DNA from 3 places in the Ruoffia sp. FAM 26254 genome. Region 2 is predicted to be linked to each of the others. Evidence: predicted binding sites of a transcription regulator. Region 2 holds the regulator's gene; each other region holds the start of a gene.
What was found. Region 2 encodes LexA, which represses DNA repair genes until DNA is damaged. Its sites were predicted from a motif close to CNAACANNTGTTNG; they were not measured.

Region 1 (6,636 bases), on a different contig from region 2:
TTTATTCCACGCCTTATGGTATGGGGTAGGTACGATTGCTGTTATTGCGGCGATGCAATTAGATAGTGAACAATATTGGAAGCTTTCCAATTATTTATACGGATTCGGTTTACTACTATTATTATTAGTACTGTTCTTCTATGATAGAGAATTAGCCGATACAGGGGCGACAAGTTGGTTAAGAATCGGTTCGCTATCGGTTCAACCTTCAGAGCTTTTCAAACCTGCTTATATAGTATTTATGGCACGTGTTGTCACTGAGCATAATAATAAATACCCTAACCGTACGATAAAATCAGACTTTATGCAATTAGGAAAAATATTGATGTTCGCTGCACCACCGATGATTTTAATTCAGTTACAAAACGACTTAGGAACAAACTTAGTTATCATGTCGATTACTGCTGGAATTATTCTCATGTCAGGAATCAGCTGGAAAATTCTTGCACCAATTGCAACAACCGTTATTGTTGTTGCGGGAGGAATTATTATTGTCGTTGAGAAATTCCCGGAATTTCTAATAGATAATAATCTTGTTCAAGAATATCAAATTAACCGTATCTTAGACTGGTTACGACCCTTTGAAAACACACAAGGGAGTGGGTATCAGTTAGCTCAAAGTATTAAAGCTGTTGGATCGGGTCAATTGAGTGGTAAAGGCTTTGGGGTTTCACAAGTTACCGTACCGGTTCGTGAATCTGACTTTATCTTTACGACTATCGCTGAAAACTTCGGATTCTTAGGAAGCTCAGTTTTACTCTTTGTTTATTTCATTTTAATTTATCAAATCGTACAAATCTGCTTTAAAACACGTAATGAGTTTTATTCATATATTGCTGCAGGTGTTATATCAATGATTTTATTCCACGTTCTAGAGAATATCGGAATGGCGATTGGTTTATTACCAATCACGGGGGTTCCACTGCCATTTGTTTCTCAAGGTGGTTCGGCTTTACTAGGAAACATGATTGGGATTGGTTTAGTTCTATCAATGAAATATCATCACCGAAGCTATATGTTTGGTATGGAAGATGATTTTAGTTATTAAATTTAGAAGGGTGATTAATATTGGAATTATTAAATAAGAATTTATGGATGACTGAAGAAGAGAATATTGTAACGATTGGTTTAACGCCTGAATTGCAAGATGAAGCAGGAGATATTTCATATGCAAATATCGCTTCATTAGGAAACATTGATGTTGATGATACAATTATTAATGTTGAAGCTTCTAAAGCTGCGATTGAAATACCATCACCTATTCAAGGAAAACTTATTGAACGTAATGAGAAAGCAGAAGATACACCATCTTTACTTAATTCTTCAGATACGGCAAATAACTGGGTAGTAAAAATTCAAAAGTAAAAGATTATGATAATAAAACGGATATTACCTTGATGTATTAAACTTTGGTGATGTTCGTTTTATTTTATATGAAGGAGGGAAAAGATGGAGTTCCAACAAGTCATGCAACAAATCAATAAGAAACAAATTGATCCAATCTATACGGTTGTCGGATCTGAGAATTACCTCAAAAACCAGTTTATGGAAGGCTTATTTCAACAATTAGGCGGGATCGATGTTTTAGATATCTCACGAATTGACTTACAAGAAGTGACGATGAATGACGTTTTGGATGAAGCAGAGATGTTTTCTTTTTTCTCTGATTATCGAGTGCTCGTTGTGTCGAATGCAACGTTTTTAAATTCACAAAGTAAGAATAAATTAAGTGATTCTGAACAAAAACGATTACTGGGTTATTTAGAAAATCCGAACCAAGCAACTATTTTAATCTTTAATGTTGAAAATCCATCCTTAGATAAGCGAAAGAAACTGACTAAAAGTTTTAATAAACAAACGAAAATGGTCGATATATCAGAGCTCGATGAAGGTCAAGTAGGGCGGTATGTTCAATCTTATATTAATAATTTAGATATTTCATTTACACGTGAGGCTGTTGAGGAATTGTTAATTAGGGTAAACTATCAACTAACTAATGCAATGACAGAAGTGAATAAACTGGAAATATTTGGACAAACTGAAGGTAGAATCACACTCGATTCTGTCCAATCACTTGTTCCACGTACGCTTGAATCAGACGTATTCCAATTAACCAATGCCGTAGCGAATAAAAATATTATACAAGCCATTCAAATTTACCAAGACTTATTATTAATGCGTCATGAACCAATTGCTTTACACGCATTAATGGTTTCTCAATTTAGAGTGATTGTCCAGTCAATGATTTTGGGTAGACAAGGAATGAATCAAGCCGACATTGCGAAACAGTTAGGCATTCATCCATATCGAGTGAAGCTTGCACTAACATCAGGAAGATCCTTGCAATTATCAGAATTACTTAATTTTTATGTTGAGATGGCAGAAGTAGATTTTAGAATGAAGACAGGTGTCGGGGATAAAGAGACTCACTTTTATATCTTATTATCAAAGTTAACTTCTTTATAAAAAAAAAACGAAAATGAACTTTTTAAAGTTCATTTTCGTTTTTTTGTAATCAAGATAAAGTATCTTAATTATTTATTCATTAAGTTTGCTAATGTAGATTTGTTACGTGCTGCTTTGTTTGCGTGGATTAATCCTTTACCTGCAGTACGGTCAATTTGTTTAGAAGCTTTAGCGAATAATTCATTCACGTCACCTTCACCAGTTTCTACTGCATTACGAAAATCTTTGATTAATGAACGCATTTTCGAAACTTGTGCAGTATTACGTTGTTCTTTTACACTTGATTGACGAGCACGTTTAATAGCTGATTTAGAGTTTGCCATTGGTGTCACCTCTTTCTTACTGATTTCATTTGTCTAGTATATAAGCATTTGCTAACTTAGTCAACAAAAATTATTATACAATAAAATAGAAGAGTGATGCAATCTTTTTTTGTTTGTTTTAAACTGAAATTATAAGAGAAGATTGCTTAAACACTTATATAAACATATTGAAACAAAGAAGTAGAATTTTATATCATTATAGAGTATTATGGTTTAAGCGAATAAATGTTCGGTTAATGAGGAGGCAGTAAATGGATAAATTTAAATTAATATCTCAGTATGAGCCAAACGGTGATCAACCTCAAGCAATTAAAGAGTTAGTTAATGGATTAAATAATGGTGAAAAAGAACAAGTGCTATTAGGTGCAACTGGTACAGGAAAGACGTTTACGATTGCCAATGTAATTAAAGAAGTAAATAAACCTACTTTAGTTTTAGCTCATAATAAAACTTTAGCAGGTCAACTGTATAGTGAATTATTAGAGTTTTTCCCAGAGAATTCAATCGAATACTTTGTGTCTTACTATGATTACTATCAACCTGAGGCTTATGTTCCATCATCGGATTCATATATTGAAAAAGAAGCAATGGTCAATGATGAAATTGATAAGCTACGACATTCCGCTTCATCCGCATTATTGGAGCGGCGAGATGTTATTGTTGTCGCATCAGTTTCTTGTATTTACGGGTTAGTGGATCCAGAGATGTATCGTAATCAAGTTTTATCAATTAGAAAAGGGCAAGAAGTATCGCGCGAAGAAGTATTGCGTCAGCTAATTGACATGCAGTTTGTTAGAAATGACATTGACTTTCAGCGGGGAACTTTTAGAGTCCGTGGAGATGTGGTTGAAGTGTTCTTAGCTTCGCGTGATAGTGAAGTGATTCGAATTGAATTTTTCGGTGACGAAATTGATAGAATTCGCGAAGTAGATGTAATGACAGGCGAGATTAAAAATGACGTCGATCATTATCCTATCTATCCCGCAACTCACTTCGTGGCTGACCAAGATCAAACATTACAAGCTGTTACTACGATTAAAGCGGAGTTAGAAGAGAGATTAGAAGAATTGCGTTCTGAGAATAAACTCTTAGAAGCACAACGTTTAGAGCAACGGACGACCTATGATTTAGAAATGCTCCTTGAGATGGGGTATTGTAATGGGATTGAGAACTATTCAAGACATATGGACGGGCGTGCGCCTGGAGAGCAACCTTATACGTTAATTGACTTCTTCCCAGATGATTTCTTGATTGTAGTGGATGAGTCACATATGACGATGCCACAAATTCGAGGGATGTATAATGGGGACAGAGCTCGGAAGCAACAATTAATTGATTATGGCTTCAGATTACCAAGTGCTTTAGACAATAGACCACTTAGGTTAGAAGAGTTTGAAAAGCATGTCAACCAAATCATCTATATTTCAGCTACACCAGGTCCATATGAATTAGAACATACTGATGACGAATATGTTGAGCAAATTATACGTCCAACTGGTTTATTAGATCCAGTTGTTGAAGTCCGACCAATTAAGGGTCAGATTGATGATTTAATTCAAGAAATTACGAAACGAACTGAGCGTGATGAACGTGTGTTTATTACGACCTTGACGAAAAAAATGTCTGAAGACTTAACGGACTATCTTAAAGAAGTCGATATTAAAGTCAAATACTTACATAGTGATATTAAAACTTTAGAAAGAACGGAGATTATTCGTGATTTAAGGTTAGGGATCTTTGATGTCCTTATTGGTATTAACTTACTAAGAGAGGGGATTGACGTACCAGAAGTGTCATTAGTCGCCATCTTAGATGCGGATAAGGAAGGGTTCTTACGAGGTGAGCGTGCATTAATCCAAACGATTGGGCGTGCGGCTCGTAACGAGAATGGGCATGTTATTATGTATGCAGATAAAATGACGGACTCAATGACAAAAGCTATTGAAGAAACTGAGCGTCGTCGTGAGATTCAAATCTCTTATAATAAAGAACATGGCATTACACCCAAAACGATTAAGAAAGAAGTTCGTGATCTTATTCGAATTACGCATGAAGTTGAAGGTGAAGAACAAGAAGAGAATATCTTAGCTCAATTCAAACAATTGTCTCGTCTTCAACGTGAAGAAGAGCTTGAGCGACTTGAGATGGAGATGCGTCAATACGCTAAAGATTTAAACTTTGAAGCGGCAGCTGATTTAAGAGATATAGTTATGGAACTTAAAGCGACTTTCTTTAAAAGAAAATAATTAAATTTAGGACAAAATACTTTTGACTACATGATAGTCTGAAGTGTTTTGTTCTTTTTATGTTTTGAGACTTTTTTAAAATAATTTACTCATTAGAGAAAATTTGAATTAATTAAGATAAAAGTAGATTTGGCCTTTTATAATAATAATGCTTCCTATATAATAATTTATGGAGGTCATTCTTAATCAGGAGGTAATATAATGCGACAACAGAAGAGAGTGCAAAGTTTTGATGGCTTAAAAGGTTTAGCGATTATGGCCGTCGTTGCTTATCATTTATTCCCTTCCATAATACCAGGCGGTTTTTTCATGGTGAATACATTTCTTGTTATTGGAGGGTTCTTTTTTGCAAGAAATATTGAGAAAGTTCAGCCGGTTAAAGCATCAATTCAATGGAAAGCGATCGGAAAGTATCTACTACATACGATAGAGAGGCTCTTTATACCACTCTTGTGGCTCTTATTATTTATCGTTGTCGGCTTATATATATTATATCCAACTGAATTAAGACATATTCAGAGTGATATATTTTCTGGGTTGTTTTTTGTAAATAATATTTATCAAATAGTGACGGATCAATCTTATTTTGTACAAATGTCAGATGCATCGCCTTTTACTCATCTTTGGTATAATGCGATTCACTTACAATCAGTTCTAATCGCAACCGGTATCATCTTACTATTACAAAGATTAAAACTATCGATTCCTTCTAAAGGAATTATTTGGCTTTTTATTGTTTTGCTAAGTCATGTAGCCATCTTATTCTTATATACACCAGGCGAGGATCCAACGCGTGTTTATTACGGTATTGAAACCCGCTTTGCATCATTTGCAATTGGTGTAGCTGCAGCTTACATCACACCGACCATTTTAAATTTATTTTATAAATCTAGAATTAAACTGTTTGTATACAATTTAATAGCAATATTGTCTGCAGGGGGAATGATTTGGATTGTGTTCACTCAATCGGATCAAAACGAAGCGACGTATCTACTGTGGATGTCAGTATTTAATGTGTTGAGTATGTTACTCGTATTTTCAATTACTGTAGGGGCACCGACAGTGACAAGTTGGCTAAGTTTAAAACCACTGCATCTTATTGGTAAAAGGTCATATTCATACTACCTATGGTATTACCCAATTATTGTCTTTTACTTAGCATTTTACCGTGAATTAGGAGAAAACATTACCGTAGTCAATGTCTTATCTCTGATTACATTAGCAATTGTTGGGGAAATTTTTTACCGTGTTATTGAAAGCGGGGGCGTGAGAATTTGGTTTGGTTCTTCACTCAACTTTAAAGAAGATGCGGAAGATATCGGTCATATGATTGATCAGAGAAAATTCCTCCAGCCTAAGTTATTCATCTTTATTGCTTACGTCGCCTTAATAGTTTTATTTGTTCGAGGACTTATCTATTCAGCAGATAATAAACGTGTGTCTTTATTCGAATTAGAATATCAAGCTTTTCAGACGAAACCTAACTTATTGAACACCACGTATCCATTAAGTCTGCCAATTATCCAAGTTAATGAAGATTTAGACCAAGTGGATGATACATTTGAGACGGTCTTCGTTAACGAGTTGGAAGTTGAAGATCC
Region 2 (6,636 bases):
AGGTAAAGGGAATTGAAGAAACGGTGGAAGAAACAATCAATGCTTTTGGTCATATAGATTATTTGATTAATTCAAGTGGTATGGGTATATTTAAAAAAGCAGTAGATTTCACGGCAAAAGAAATTGATCAACTCTTTAAAATTAATACTTATGCGATGATTTATTTGTCCCAATTAGTAGCCAGAGAGATGATTATAAAAAATACACCAGGACATATTTTATTCATTTCTTCCATAGCTGGAAAAATAGCAACACCAAGCTCAAGTGTCTATTCTGCATCAAAGTTTGCTGTGATAGGCTACGCGAATAGTTTAAGATTGGAGTTAAAGCGGTTTGGTATTGATGTGACCACAATTAATCCTGGACCAGTCAAGACGGATTTTTTTAATTATAATTCAAATTCTAAAGAGTATTATGACCGAATTAAGGCATTTGCATTAGATCCGCAAAAATTAGCGAAAGATGTGACTAAGCATTTAAAACCATCACGTCGTAAAAGAGAGTTAAATCGTCCCCGTTATTATCATATTATTGATATACTATATAAAGTGTTTCCAAACATTGGAGATAAATTAGCAGGAGAAATGTTAAATTTCAAGGAGGATAATTAGATGAAAGAACAATGGAAAGTTATAGCGATTATTATGTTACTTATCTTAGTAGTCGTTTTTGCATTACAAAATACAAATGTTGTTGGAATTGATTTCTTTTTCACTCAATTTGAAGTATCGCTTGTCTTAGTTGTATTATTCAGTATTTTGGTTGGTGTTATCATTGGAATGATTGCATCAATGTCTGCGATTCAATCAAACAGAAAGAAAAATAAAGAGTTAGAAAAACAATTAACAAAAGAGAAACATAATCACTCAAATACAGCGATTGAAAAAGATGCAGCAATTGCTGAGTTACGCAGTAAGATTGAAGAACAAGAGCGTGTTTCACGTAATACAATTTCTGTAGAATCAGATGAAAAACCAGAGTCAAAAGAAGAAGTAGTTACTGATACAACAGAGGAAGTGTAATATTCGTGAAGTTCAATATGGCACAGTTTGATTGGCAAATCAGACCGGAGATTAATAGAGACGCTTCCAAAAGTATTTTAGACAATAATGAAACAACTTTTAGTTCAACTTTTTTACGCCTATGTTCAATTAGAGGTATAACAAGTGCAGAAGAGTTAATCGAAAAAACAAATCAAAAACCTCAACTATATCATGATCCATTTTTATTATTTGAGATGGACAAAACAATTGACCGTATTCAAACAGCGATTGAAGAGTTTGAACCCATATTAATCTATGGAGATTATGATGCAGACGGCATTACCAGCACATTGATAATGTATGAGACATTAGAGACGATTGGAGCCAATGTCCATTATTATTTACCAAACCGCTTAAAGGACGGTTATGGACCGAATAAAGCACGTTGGAGTAAGTTGGTTGACGAATTTGATATTCGATTAATCATTACTGTTGATAATGGTGTGGCTGGTTTTGAAGCTGTGGATGCAATGAATGATATAGGTGTGGATTGTATTATTACCGATCACCATGAATTGCAAAGTGAATTACCGAATGCATTCTCAATTATTCATCCAAAACATCCTTCAGGTCAATATCCTTTCCCAGAATTAAGTGGGGCGGGAGTTGCTTTGAAGGTGGTCAGTGCCTTATTAGGTGAAGTACCCACAGAAGCTGTTGAATTGGCAGCAATCGGTACGGTTGCAGATATGGTGTCTTTAACGGATGAAAATCGAACGATTGTATTAAGTGGATTGACTCTAATTAAAGACTCGATGCGCGTTGGTTTACAATTATTATTACAAAATGAAAAAGTTAATTTAGATAACTTAACGAGTGAGACGATTGGCTTTATTATTGGTCCACGTTTAAATGCAGTTGGTCGATTAGGAGATCCGACGCCGGGCTTAGAGTTATTGAAAACATTAGATATTTCTGAAGCGGAATCGTTATTAGAAATAGTGAATGAAAAGAATCGTGAAAGAAAATCTATCACCGAAAACATCACTATAGAAATCGAAAATCGTATGGCTCAGTATGACTCGATTCCAAATATTATTATTGAAGCAGATAAAGATTGGCCTGCCGGAGTCTTAGGGATTGCTGCAAGTCGTTTAGTTAAAAAATACCAAAGACCTGCGATTGTCTTTCAATATATAGAAGAGAAAAAACAATATAAAGGAAGTTCAAGAAGTGTATCTAAGATAAATATCTTCGAAGAACTCGTTAAACAAAATGAGTACCTAACTTACTTCGGTGGTCACAGTCAAGCAGCTGGATTAACGATTGATGAAGAGAATTGGGAAGACTTTAAACAAAGCATCCACAAAAGCTTTGTACACTACACTGAATTACTAAACGAACCTGAGCCAATTGTCATTGATATGCCGTTAAGTGTGAATGAAATGACGATTGATTTTATTAATGAAGTGAACTTATTAGGGCCTTTCGGTACGGATAATCCAAAACCGCAGTTTATGGTTAAAGATGCTCATATTAACACAATTAGATTTATTGGAGTAGATAAAAACCATGTTAAACTTGCCCTAAGCCAAACGGATACCAAAGTCGAATTACAAGCCATTGGCTTTGGCAAAGCAGAGCAAGCTGAAAGCTTAGAGAACGGCAGTGTGGTATCTGTAGTTGGTGAGTTAGATATTAATGAATGGAACGGGAACCGTCTTCCACAGTTAATGGTGAAAGATATGGGAGTTAATGGCTCTCAGTGGTTAGATTACCGCTCAAGCAAGATTCACAAAGATTTGTTAAGTATAGATAAAGCTTTATATTTATTCGCCCATCAGCCGATTGCAGATTATATGTCCAAGCAATTGAACGGTGCAGCTGTTGTATTATATGAGAATGCATCAAAAGTTAATTTAGCCCAATATAATAACCTCATCGTAATGGAGCCGCCGATTCAATTACAACAATTGAAAGAGATAGTGAATACACAAGCTTGGTCGAAAGTCTATCTAGGATCATTTGTTCAGGAATCGAAATATATGGCAGGTATCCCTTCTCGAGAAGAGTTCGTTGATTTGTACAAATATATCTTTGCCAAGCAAGAATTTATGTACAAAACAGAATTTGAAAACATAACAAAAGCATTAAATATACACCCAGTTAAATTAAAAGGAATGTTTTTGATGTTTTTAGAAGCAGAATTTGTTACAATTAAGAATGGTCGGTTAGAGTTTAATAAAGAAGCAACAAATAATAAAATTGATCTACCTCACTTAAAGACTTTTATTCAATATGAAAGTGAATATAAGTCAGAGGCTTTATTAAATTATCAGCCGATAGACGCTATTAAAGAATATTTTGAAGGGAATTAAATAACTAAATGAACTTAAATGATTATATTGCTTCAATCGAAGATTATCCAAAGGAAGGCGTAACGTTTCGTGATATTACACCATTAATGGCAAATGGACCTGCTTTTGCGCAAGCGACACAAGAAATTGTGGACTATGTAAGAGAAGTAGGAGCTGAAGTAGCTGTTGGACCTGAAGCACGTGGCTTTATTGTCGGATGTCCTGTAGCTTACGCAATGGAAATTGGCTTTGCGCCAGTTCGTAAAAGAGGGAAATTACCTCGTGAAATTATTGAAGTCGAATACGAACTTGAATATGGTACTGATGTATTAACAATGCATAAAGATGCTATTACACCTGGTCAAAAAGTTATCATTATCGATGATTTATTAGCAACAGGTGGTACGGTTAAAGCTACAATCGACTTAGTTGAAAAACTAGGTGGAGAAGTTGTAGGAATTGCATTCTTAATTGAATTGAAAGAATTAAACGGTAGAGAAAAAATTGAAGGTTATAACTATAAAGCTTTAATGCAATACTAATATCTACTCTTTATTTTAAAATTCAAAAAAATCCGAACTCTACTATAGTGTTCGGATTTCGTTTTAATTAATATATTTGAAATCTAAAATTCACGGTATAAGCTAATAACTTTACCTAATATTTGGACTGAGTTTAAAATAATGTCATCCATAGCGTCATTTTCGGGACGTAAAATATAGTGATCAGACTGTTTGTAAAAAGTCTTACAAGTTGCTTCGTCATCATCAGTCAAAGCGACAACGATATCACCATTATTAGCAGAAGGTTGGCGACGAACTGTAATTAAATCACCATTGAAGATACCGGCATTGATCATACTTTCACCGTCAATTTGGAGCATGAATAAATCATTGCTATCAAAATGTTCTAAATTAGGTGGAATTGGATAATAATCAACGGCCTCTTCAATTGCTAAGATAGGCGCACCGGCAGCAACGCGACCAAGTAAAGGGATATCCTTTCTTGAAATACCCAAAGCTTCAAGCGCAATTGGCGTCAGTTCTAACGCACGTGTCTTACTCGCGTCACGGACTAAGTAACCTTTGCCTTCTAATCGAGAAAGATGACCATGAACAGTAGATGTCGAAGCTAATCCAACTTCTGCTCCAATTTCTCTGACAGTTGGCGGGTATCCATTAGAGTCAATTGCTTTATATATACAATCAAGTATATTTAATTGCTTTGCTGATATTGATTTCATAATTTCAACTCTTTCGTTTTTATTGTTTTTAGTATAGCATTTATAATAACGCTTAGCAAACAAATGTTCGTAGTAAAGGAGTGATTATATGTTAAGTAAGGATAAGATCAAACGCATCAACGAATTGTCTAAAAAGAACAAAGCAGGGACAATCACTGAAGAAGAATCGATTGAAAGAAAAAACCTGCACAAAGAATACATTCAAAGTATGAGAGATAGCATTGGTGCTCAAATTGAGGGAATTAAAGTCGTTGATCCTGAAGGGGAAGACTTAACTCCTAATAAAGTTAAAGAGATTCAAAAAGAACGTGGCTTACATAATAGAGACAACGAATAATTTTCTCTAGTCAACACAATGATTATTTAGTATTATTGTATTACATGAAGTTTAGAAGAGAGGTGTAGTTAAATGGCAACTTGGATATGGTTAGTTATCGTATTTATTGCATTAATTATTGGTTTTGTCGCTGGTTTCTTCCTATCAAGAAAGTATATGATGGATTACTTTAAGGAAAATCCACCGATCGACGAGAGAATGATTTCTCAAATGATGGCTCAAATGGGTCAAAAACCATCTAAAAAGAAAGTTCAACAAATTATGAACTCAATGAAACAGCGTTAATATAACGTTTGTAAAAATAATTATAAAAAGGGTTGATGACATTTATGTGTCATCAACCCTTTTTTCCTATGAAAAAAATTTAAAATTCAGAATACTAAAAGAGTATTAATGAATAAATTATTTGTTATTTTCATGCCAATCCTCTGGAAATCCCAAACTTTTTAGAATGACATTAATAGAAATAGAATTTAGTTTTTTATCCAAATTCTTAATTTGTTTTAGAAATGAATTATGTAAGTAAGCATATTCATTTCGACTAACAAAACATTGCAATATGATAAAAACGTTATATACATCATTTCTGAAACTATTTTTTGAGATATTGTAATTATCATGTAAATCATTGTAATACTTTATATCTGACTTACACTTAAAATCAATGAGTTTATTATTATGTGCGCATACATTTCTAATTTGTCTCATATTATCAAGAAAAGAAACCATAATTTCTGGAGTGAAGATACCATTTATAGCATTTCCATTTTCATGAACAAAAGATAGGCAATTCGTTGCTATTTGATTTTGCAAGGATGTAGGCAAGCAATAAAATAATGTGTTAATTTGTCCGAAATCCATAAAGTTTACGATAACCCATATTGGGACATCATTATAATTTTTTACATAATGTTTTATAGCATTATCCTTTTTTTGTCTGGATTTCTTTTTTATTAAATTACAAAGATTTGGAATTAACCAATCTAGTTTCGAATTTCTATTTTTTGTATAACTACTTAATTGTAAATAGGCGTATTTTATATTAGGATAATTTTCGGCAAAACGATGAGCAGTTATATATTTAATATGATCTTCTGCATGACCTAACGACTTCATCAGAGCATGCTTTATTGCTGTATCAAATCTGTGAAGATGTGTTATTTCATCGAAAGTAGCATTGTTTTTATAAATATTAGTTTCATTGTCCATAAAGTACTTACTGTAACCATTAATGATATTATAATAGTTGTTAGTCAGTAAAAATTGTTTTGCTCTTTTATAATCAGTAATTCTTAAATTCCTATTATGGACAATTATGAGTTGTTCATCCAATGTTTTAAATTGTTTAATAAAAAAAACCTCCATTCCTAAGAATGAAGGTTTCCGCATTGGACCCCGTAGAGTTACCAACACTATCTCTTGCTCCATTCTATTTTGTTTTTAGAATTTTGTCAACAAAAAAAGAATAATCAGTAATATTTTTCTTAATCTATTATATCAGTACAATTAGTTAAGCTCAATAGAAAATAAGAACAAACGTTCGTTTTATTCTTTGTCAATTCCATAGAAAATAAATATGCAATATCTGAAATTAATTAATTATTTTTTATAACCATTTCTGATTGATCATGCATGACAATTTTAAAAGTGTTATAATACTAAGACTATTCTCATTAAATCGGGTGCAAAAGATTTGCTTCAGTAAATTGGCTATGG
Region 3 (6,636 bases), on a different contig from region 2:
ATTTATCGAAATCGCGAGTAAATCAGCCAGAGTTAAAATATCACTTTGTGAATAAACTTGCGCTCCAATCAACTGTCCTGTTTCTTTCTTTGTGATGAGTTTAACCGTTATCTGAGATGGATTTTCTTTTGATAATTCTTTCTCAAGCATCGTTGTTTCAATTGGATAAAACAATGCAGCTTCTTGCTCTGTTAAGCCCACACTGACCATGTATAAGCCGAATAATTGACTTCCGGTCACTCGTAAAGATTGGGGCACGGTGCTTGTTTTTTGATAGAGATTCATCGCCGCAATTTTCCCGCTAAGATAGGCATGGTTCACTAATGGTAAATAATAATCTGTCTCTGTATAAGCATAAGGCGCTCGAATTAAATCCCCCACTGCAAACACATCAGCCATACTCGTCTGTAAATATTCATCCACTTCGATTGTTTTATCTAAATGGCAATGAACTTGATCTTCAATTAACTTTGTATTGGGACGGAAATTCACAGCGAGCATCACATGGTCTGTCAGTATTTCAATATCTTGTGATAATATAACGTTTAATTCTGTATCCTGTGAGTGAATGCTTTCGACATAATGTCCTTTAATCACGTTGATGCCACTTTCTTGTATTTTTTCCTCTAATAATTGAGTCATATCTGAGTCGAAATATTTGAAAGCCAGTTGATCAGAAGCTTCAACTATGGTCACATTTTTAGCAACTTGCTTGAAAGCATCCGCTGCTTCAAGACCAATTTGCCCTCCACCAGCAATGAGAATCCGTTCTGCCCCTTCAATTTCCTGTAAGGCCTTCTTACTCGCTTCTAACGTTTTCGTCGTTAACACTTGAGGATGATTTGAACCCAAAATACGTTCTGAAATTGGACTTGAGCCCATAGCCAAAATCAGCTTGTCATAGCGATAACTTTCATGTGTATTTTCATCTTCTACTAAGAGTGATTTATTTGCCAAATCAATATCTAATACTTCATTGTTTAGTAATAACTCAACCCCACTAGCTTCTAATTGTTCTTCGTTAATAAATGTTTTATCACTTAAATGTTTTAATTCTTCTTTTAACAATAAATTTAAACTACTGGGGATATGTCCAATATTTCCTTCTTTCTCAATGATGAGTACTCGTTTATTGGGATATAATTGCCTAGCTGTCAAGGCAGACGATACTCCAGCAAAGGATGAGCCAACGATAATTATTTCTGCATGATTCAAAGCTTACCACTCCCTTTTATATGTGTAACGTTTCCAATTTCGTTCTATCTTTTATAGTATAACAAAGCGAATTCCTCGAGTCACTTGTTCAAAGAAGATTAAGTGAATTCAGCTAGTCATAAAAATGGGAGGCTTCTAAAAGTTCGAATCTCCGCATAAAAAAGCCCAACCTAGTGGTAGTGCCACCACTAGGTTGGGTTCTTGATATGAGGACATTGTTGAACGCCTCAATCATTTCGATTATTTATCTTTATCCATGACGTATTTTAAATATTGTCCTGTAAAGCTGCCTTCAACTTCAGCCACTTCTTCAGGAGTTCCGGTAGCGATGACTTCTCCACCACGGATCCCCCCTTCAGGACCCATATCGATAATGTAGTCAGCTGTCTTAATAACATCTAAGTTATGCTCAATCACAACGACGGTATTACCTGCATCTACTAAGCGATTCAATACTGTAAGTAATTTCTTAATATCATGTGCGTGTAAACCAGTCGTTGGCTCATCTAAGATATAGAATGTATCTCCTGTTGAAACACGTTGTAGTTCAGAGGCAAGCTTCATTCTTTGTGCTTCACCACCAGATAAAGTTGTCGCTGATTGTCCCAATCGCACGTAACCTAAACCAACATCGACTAAGGTTTGGATTTTGCGTTTGATTTTCGGAATCGCATCAAAGTATACTAAAGCTTTATCAATCGTCATATCTAACACATCTGAAATTGATTTCCCTTTATATTTGATTTCAAGTGTTTCTGAATTATAGCGCGTTCCATGACAAACTTCACATGGAACATACACATCTGGAAGGAAATGCATCTCGATTTGCTTAATTCCGCCACCTTTACATGCTTCACATCGTCCGCCCTTAACGTTAAAACTAAAACGGCCTTTATCATATCCACGTATCTTCGCTTCATTTGTTTGAGCAAATAACCCGCGAATGTCATCGAATACACTAGTATATGTTGCAGGGTTACTTCTTGGTGTACGTCCAATTGGACTTTGATCAATATCAATGACTTTTTCAAGCCCTTCAAAGCCCTCTATGGATTCGAATTTACCTGGTCGTTCTTTTGTACTTGTTAAGCGTTTTGCTAATGCAATTTTTAAAATGCTGTTCACTAAACTACTTTTACCTGAACCAGACACTCCAGTAACACAAGTGAATCGCCCGATTGGGAAAGACGCTTCAACATTTTGCAGATTATTTTCTTCTGCTCCTTTGACTGTTACCCAACCTTTATCTTCATTGCGTCGAGTTTTAGGCACTTCAATTTTTTCTTTTCCAGATAGGTATTTACCTGTTAGAGAATTCTCATCAGCTTGAACTTCTTCAGGCGTTCCAATAGAAACAATTTCTCCGCCTAATTCACCGGCACCTGGCCCAATATCAATTAAGTAATCTGCAGCCATCATTGTTTCTTCATCATGTTCAACAACAACGAGCGTATTACCTAAATCACGCATTCTTTGTAATGATTGAATTAAACGAGCATTATCTCTCTGATGTAAACCAATTGAAGGTTCATCCAGGATATATAATACCCCACTTAAGTTCGAACCAATTTGTGTCGCTAGACGGATCCGTTGCGACTCTCCACCTGAGAGTGAACCTGCTACTCGACTCATTGTTAAATAATCCAGTCCCACTTCATTTAAGAAAGTCAATCGATCATCGATTTCCTTAATGATTGGATCGGCAATCATCGTATCAGTCACTGAGAAGTCAATAGTTTCAAAGTGTTTTTTAGCATCACCAATTGACATTGCTGTTACTTCGGCGATGTTTTTGTCTGATACACGAACGGATAAGGCTTCTTCATTTAAGCGAGTACCTTTACATGTTGGACACGTTAATTCATGCATATATTCTCGCATAACATCACGCGTGTAGTCAGAATTTGTGTCATTATAACGTCTTTGAACATTATTAAAGACACCTTCAAACGTATTCTCCGTCGTCTTCGTTTCGCCTCGCATTGTTTTGAATGTGAACGAAAAAGTTGCGTCCGGATCTCCGTATTTTAACACTTCTTGTTGTTCACTGGTTAAACCTTTATATGGAACATCCGTTGGAATATTATTTTGTTTTGAAAATTGATCGATCATTGATGGATAATAATTTGAACTAATTGGATTCCAAGGTGCAAAAACACCTTCTTCGATGCTTAAGCTATCATCCGGAATAATCAATTCTTCATCGACTGTTAAACGTGAGCCTAAACCATCACAACTTGGACAAGCACCAAATGGTGCGTTGAAAGAAAAAAGTCTAGGTTCTAATTCATCGATGGAGAAATCACAAAACGGACAAGCAAAATGTTCATTAAAGTACATTTCTTCTTCCCCGATAACATCAATAACCATGTAACCTTCAGAGAATAAAAGTGCTTGTTCAACTGAATCAAATAAACGTGATCTCACGCCATCTTTAATAGCTATACGGTCAACAACCACTTCAATCGTATGTTTTTTATTCTTTTCTAATTCGGGAACCTCTGATACATCATAGATTTCCCCATCAACACGCACACGGATATAGCCATCCTTGCTTATTCTTTCTAATAATTTCTTGTGTTGTCCCCGTTTGTCACGCACAGCAGGTGATAGAATTTGGATACGTGTTCTGTCTGGTAATTCTAAGATTCGATCTACCATTTGCTCTGGGCTTTGTCGTTCGATTGGAATATCGTGATTTGGACAATAAGGTGTCCCCACTCGAGCATATAGAAGTCTTAAGTAGTCGTTAATTTCTGTTGCTGTTCCGACAGTAGAACGTGGATTTTGACTGGTTGTTTTTTGGTCAATTGAGATTGCTGGGCTCAAACCTTCAATAGAATCTACATCTGGTTTATCCATTTGTCCTAAAAACTGTCTAGCATATGCAGATAAACTTTCTACATATCGTCTTTGTCCTTCGGCATATAAGGTATCAAAAGCTAACGAGCTTTTTCCTGAACCAGATAAACCAGTCATAACCACTAATTTATCTCTAGGAATTTCTACATCGAGATTCTTTAAGTTATGTGTTCTTGCGCCTTTTACGATTATATTTTTTTGAGCCATATATAACTTTCTCTCCTCAATAATGTTGTATTTACCTTTTGTAAGTATAACACAAAACTCAAACATTTGTTCGTAAAAAGATTGCAAATAGAAATGAAAAACACACCTCCGAAGAGGTGTGTTATAAATCTCTATGATAGTTTAAAAATTATTGAGCTGCTTCTTCCCACTCAGTAACTTCACCTAAGAAGATCGAACGAATTGTTTCTAATGATAAATCTTCTACTGTACTTTCTGGGTGAACTACAACAGAAATTCCATCAAGAGCGATGTTTGTTTGGTTTAATGCTGCAGCTTCATCTTCTGTTAATTCACGAGAAGACATACCTAAGTCAGCAGCTCCACCAGTTGCAGCTTGGATACCAGCAGATGAACCATTTGAAGTAATGTTAATAGTTACGTCTGGGTTTAAAGCCATGTATTCTTCAGCTAAAACTTCCATAACTGGAGTTACTGATGTAGATCCAACAACTTCAATAGTTCCTTCTAAGCCAGCAGCTTCGTATGAAGGTAATGAAGCAACAACTGATCCTGATTCTTCTTCAGTTGATTCTTCTTCTGTAGCTGACTCTTCTTCAGTTGTTTCTTCTGATGAAGCTTCTTCTTCTGTAGTTTCTTCTTCAGACGCAGCTTCTTCAGCTCCAGCAGACTCTTCGCCTTCAGCTGGCTCTTCAGTTGTTTCTTCTGATGCTGATTCTTCAGTTGTTTCTTCAGATGAAGCTTCTTCAGATGATTCTTCACCTTCAGCAGATGCAGAAGCGTCTACAGCGATGTATCCTTCTTCTTCAACGATTGTTTGTCCTTCTTGAGAGTGGATGAATGTTAAGAAGTCAGCTGATAAGTCAGATTGATCTTCTCCCCATGCCACTACGAATGGACGAGCGATTGGGTAATCTCCAGCGTTAATTGCTTCTGGAGTAGCTTCTGCTCCATCAACAGTAACAGCTTTAACTGTATCATTTAATGAACCTAATGAGATATATCCGATTGCATTTGGATCTCCAGCAACAGTTTGCATAACTCCGTTAGTACCGTTTTGGATTGCAGCTGATGTAGTAGTCATGTCATCTTCGTTTTCGTCAACAACACCAACGATTTCTACGAATGCTCCACGTGTTCCTGATCCATCTTCACGAGAAACAACGTTAATTGTTCCCTCTTGTGCGAATGCTGGTACAACTGATGATAATACTAATCCTGCAGTTGCTAATAATGGTAAAGCTTTTAATGTTTTTTTCATTAATGTACATCTCCTTTTGATTTCTAATGTTTCAACGACATCTAATCACTCGTCTGATAGTCAAACCATCAGCACACCTCTATTATAACAAGCGATTGTAAATTTAATGTAAATCTATTGTAAATTTTATGTTAAGACTCTCTGTTCTCCTTAACGATTACTTTAATAAAATAAAATCCCCTCTTTATTAAGCCTTAACTTAATGAAGAGGGGATGGGTATGCCATTAGTTTAATTCTACGATGTCTCCTGAGTGTAAGTACACAATTCTTTCGCAAATATTAGTCACATAATCTCCGATACGTTCTAAGTTATTTGCAACACCAATATAGTTAATACCTCCGATAATTACTTCAGTATCAAATTCCATTGTTTGTGCAGCAATTCCATAAATTTGTTGTTGTAGAGCATCTAACTCATTATCACGGTCAGCAATCTTACGTGCTGCTCTAACATCACCCTTAACAAATGCTTGAATGACATCAGTAATCATCTCTTGAGCAAGCTCACCCATTTGTTTAACAATATCATCTAGGCGCTCGATTTTTTCTTCGTCAGGATTACGACGAATGACAGTCTTAGCAACAGATGTTGCATGGTCAGCGATACGTTCTACATCTGAATTTGCAGAAAATACTGTAAAGATTTTTCTTAAATCTCCAGTCACTGGTTGTTGTAATGCTATTAGAAGGTATGCATCTCTTTCGATTTCAACACTTAAAGCATTAATTCTTAGGTCATCAGCAATTACTTCGTGCGCTAATTCATTATCATTTTCGTCAAACGCTTTAATCGCTTTATGTAATGACTCATTAGCGAAGTTACTTAACATAATTAATTTATCCAAAAATTTTTCTAATTCTTCTTGAAATGCTTCTCTCACTGTTTTTCCTCCTAGAAAATATACGTATTAGTTTAAATAAAATTAACCGAAGCGACCTGAAATATAATCGTCAGTGCGTTGTTCTGACGGGTTAATGAAGATTTTCTCAGTATCATCAAATTCAATGACTTCCCCAGTTAAGAAGAATGCTGTTTTATCAGAAATACGTGCAGCTTGTTGCATATTATGAGTAACAATAACAACCGTATATTTCTCTTTTAATTCAGAAA

Region 1: a site for LexA is predicted at 3,008-3,021, ahead of uvrB (excinuclease ABC subunit UvrB). Genes of this name have one in related genera too.
Region 3: a site for LexA is predicted at 4,344-4,357, ahead of uvrA (excinuclease ABC subunit UvrA). Genes of this name have one in related genera too.

The regions. Positions count from the first base shown of each region.
Region 1 covers NZ_JBGQQY010000017.1:10,559-17,194, forward strand. The annotation lists gene ACEN3Z_RS05905 (FtsW/RodA/SpoVE family cell cycle protein) at 1-1,048, shown strand, start outside; gene ACEN3Z_RS05910 (glycine cleavage system protein H) at 1,069-1,365, shown strand; gene holA (DNA polymerase III subunit delta) at 1,450-2,466, shown strand; gene rpsT (30S ribosomal protein S20) at 2,535-2,789, opposite strand; gene uvrB (excinuclease ABC subunit UvrB) at 3,041-5,035, shown strand; gene ACEN3Z_RS05930 (acyltransferase family protein) at 5,237-6,636, shown strand, end outside.
Region 2 covers NZ_JBGQQY010000014.1:41,648-48,283, forward strand. The annotation lists gene ACEN3Z_RS05315 (SDR family NAD(P)-dependent oxidoreductase) at 1-611, shown strand, start outside; gene ACEN3Z_RS05320 (lipopolysaccharide assembly LapA domain-containing protein) at 612-1,022, shown strand; gene recJ (single-stranded-DNA-specific exonuclease RecJ) at 1,028-3,361, shown strand; gene ACEN3Z_RS05330 (adenine phosphoribosyltransferase) at 3,370-3,882, shown strand; gene lexA (transcriptional repressor LexA) at 3,966-4,583, opposite strand; gene ACEN3Z_RS05340 (DUF896 domain-containing protein) at 4,672-4,920, shown strand; gene ACEN3Z_RS05345 (YneF family protein) at 4,993-5,205, shown strand; gene ACEN3Z_RS05350 (Abi family protein) at 5,323-6,309, opposite strand.
Region 3 covers NZ_JBGQQY010000005.1:46,173-52,808, reverse strand. The annotation lists gene ACEN3Z_RS02485 (FAD-dependent oxidoreductase) at 1-1,215, opposite strand, end outside; gene uvrA (excinuclease ABC subunit UvrA) at 1,456-4,284, opposite strand; gene ACEN3Z_RS02475 (substrate-binding domain-containing protein) at 4,433-5,524, opposite strand; gene phoU (phosphate signaling complex protein PhoU) at 5,750-6,406, opposite strand; gene pstB (phosphate ABC transporter ATP-binding protein PstB) at 6,449-6,636, opposite strand, start outside.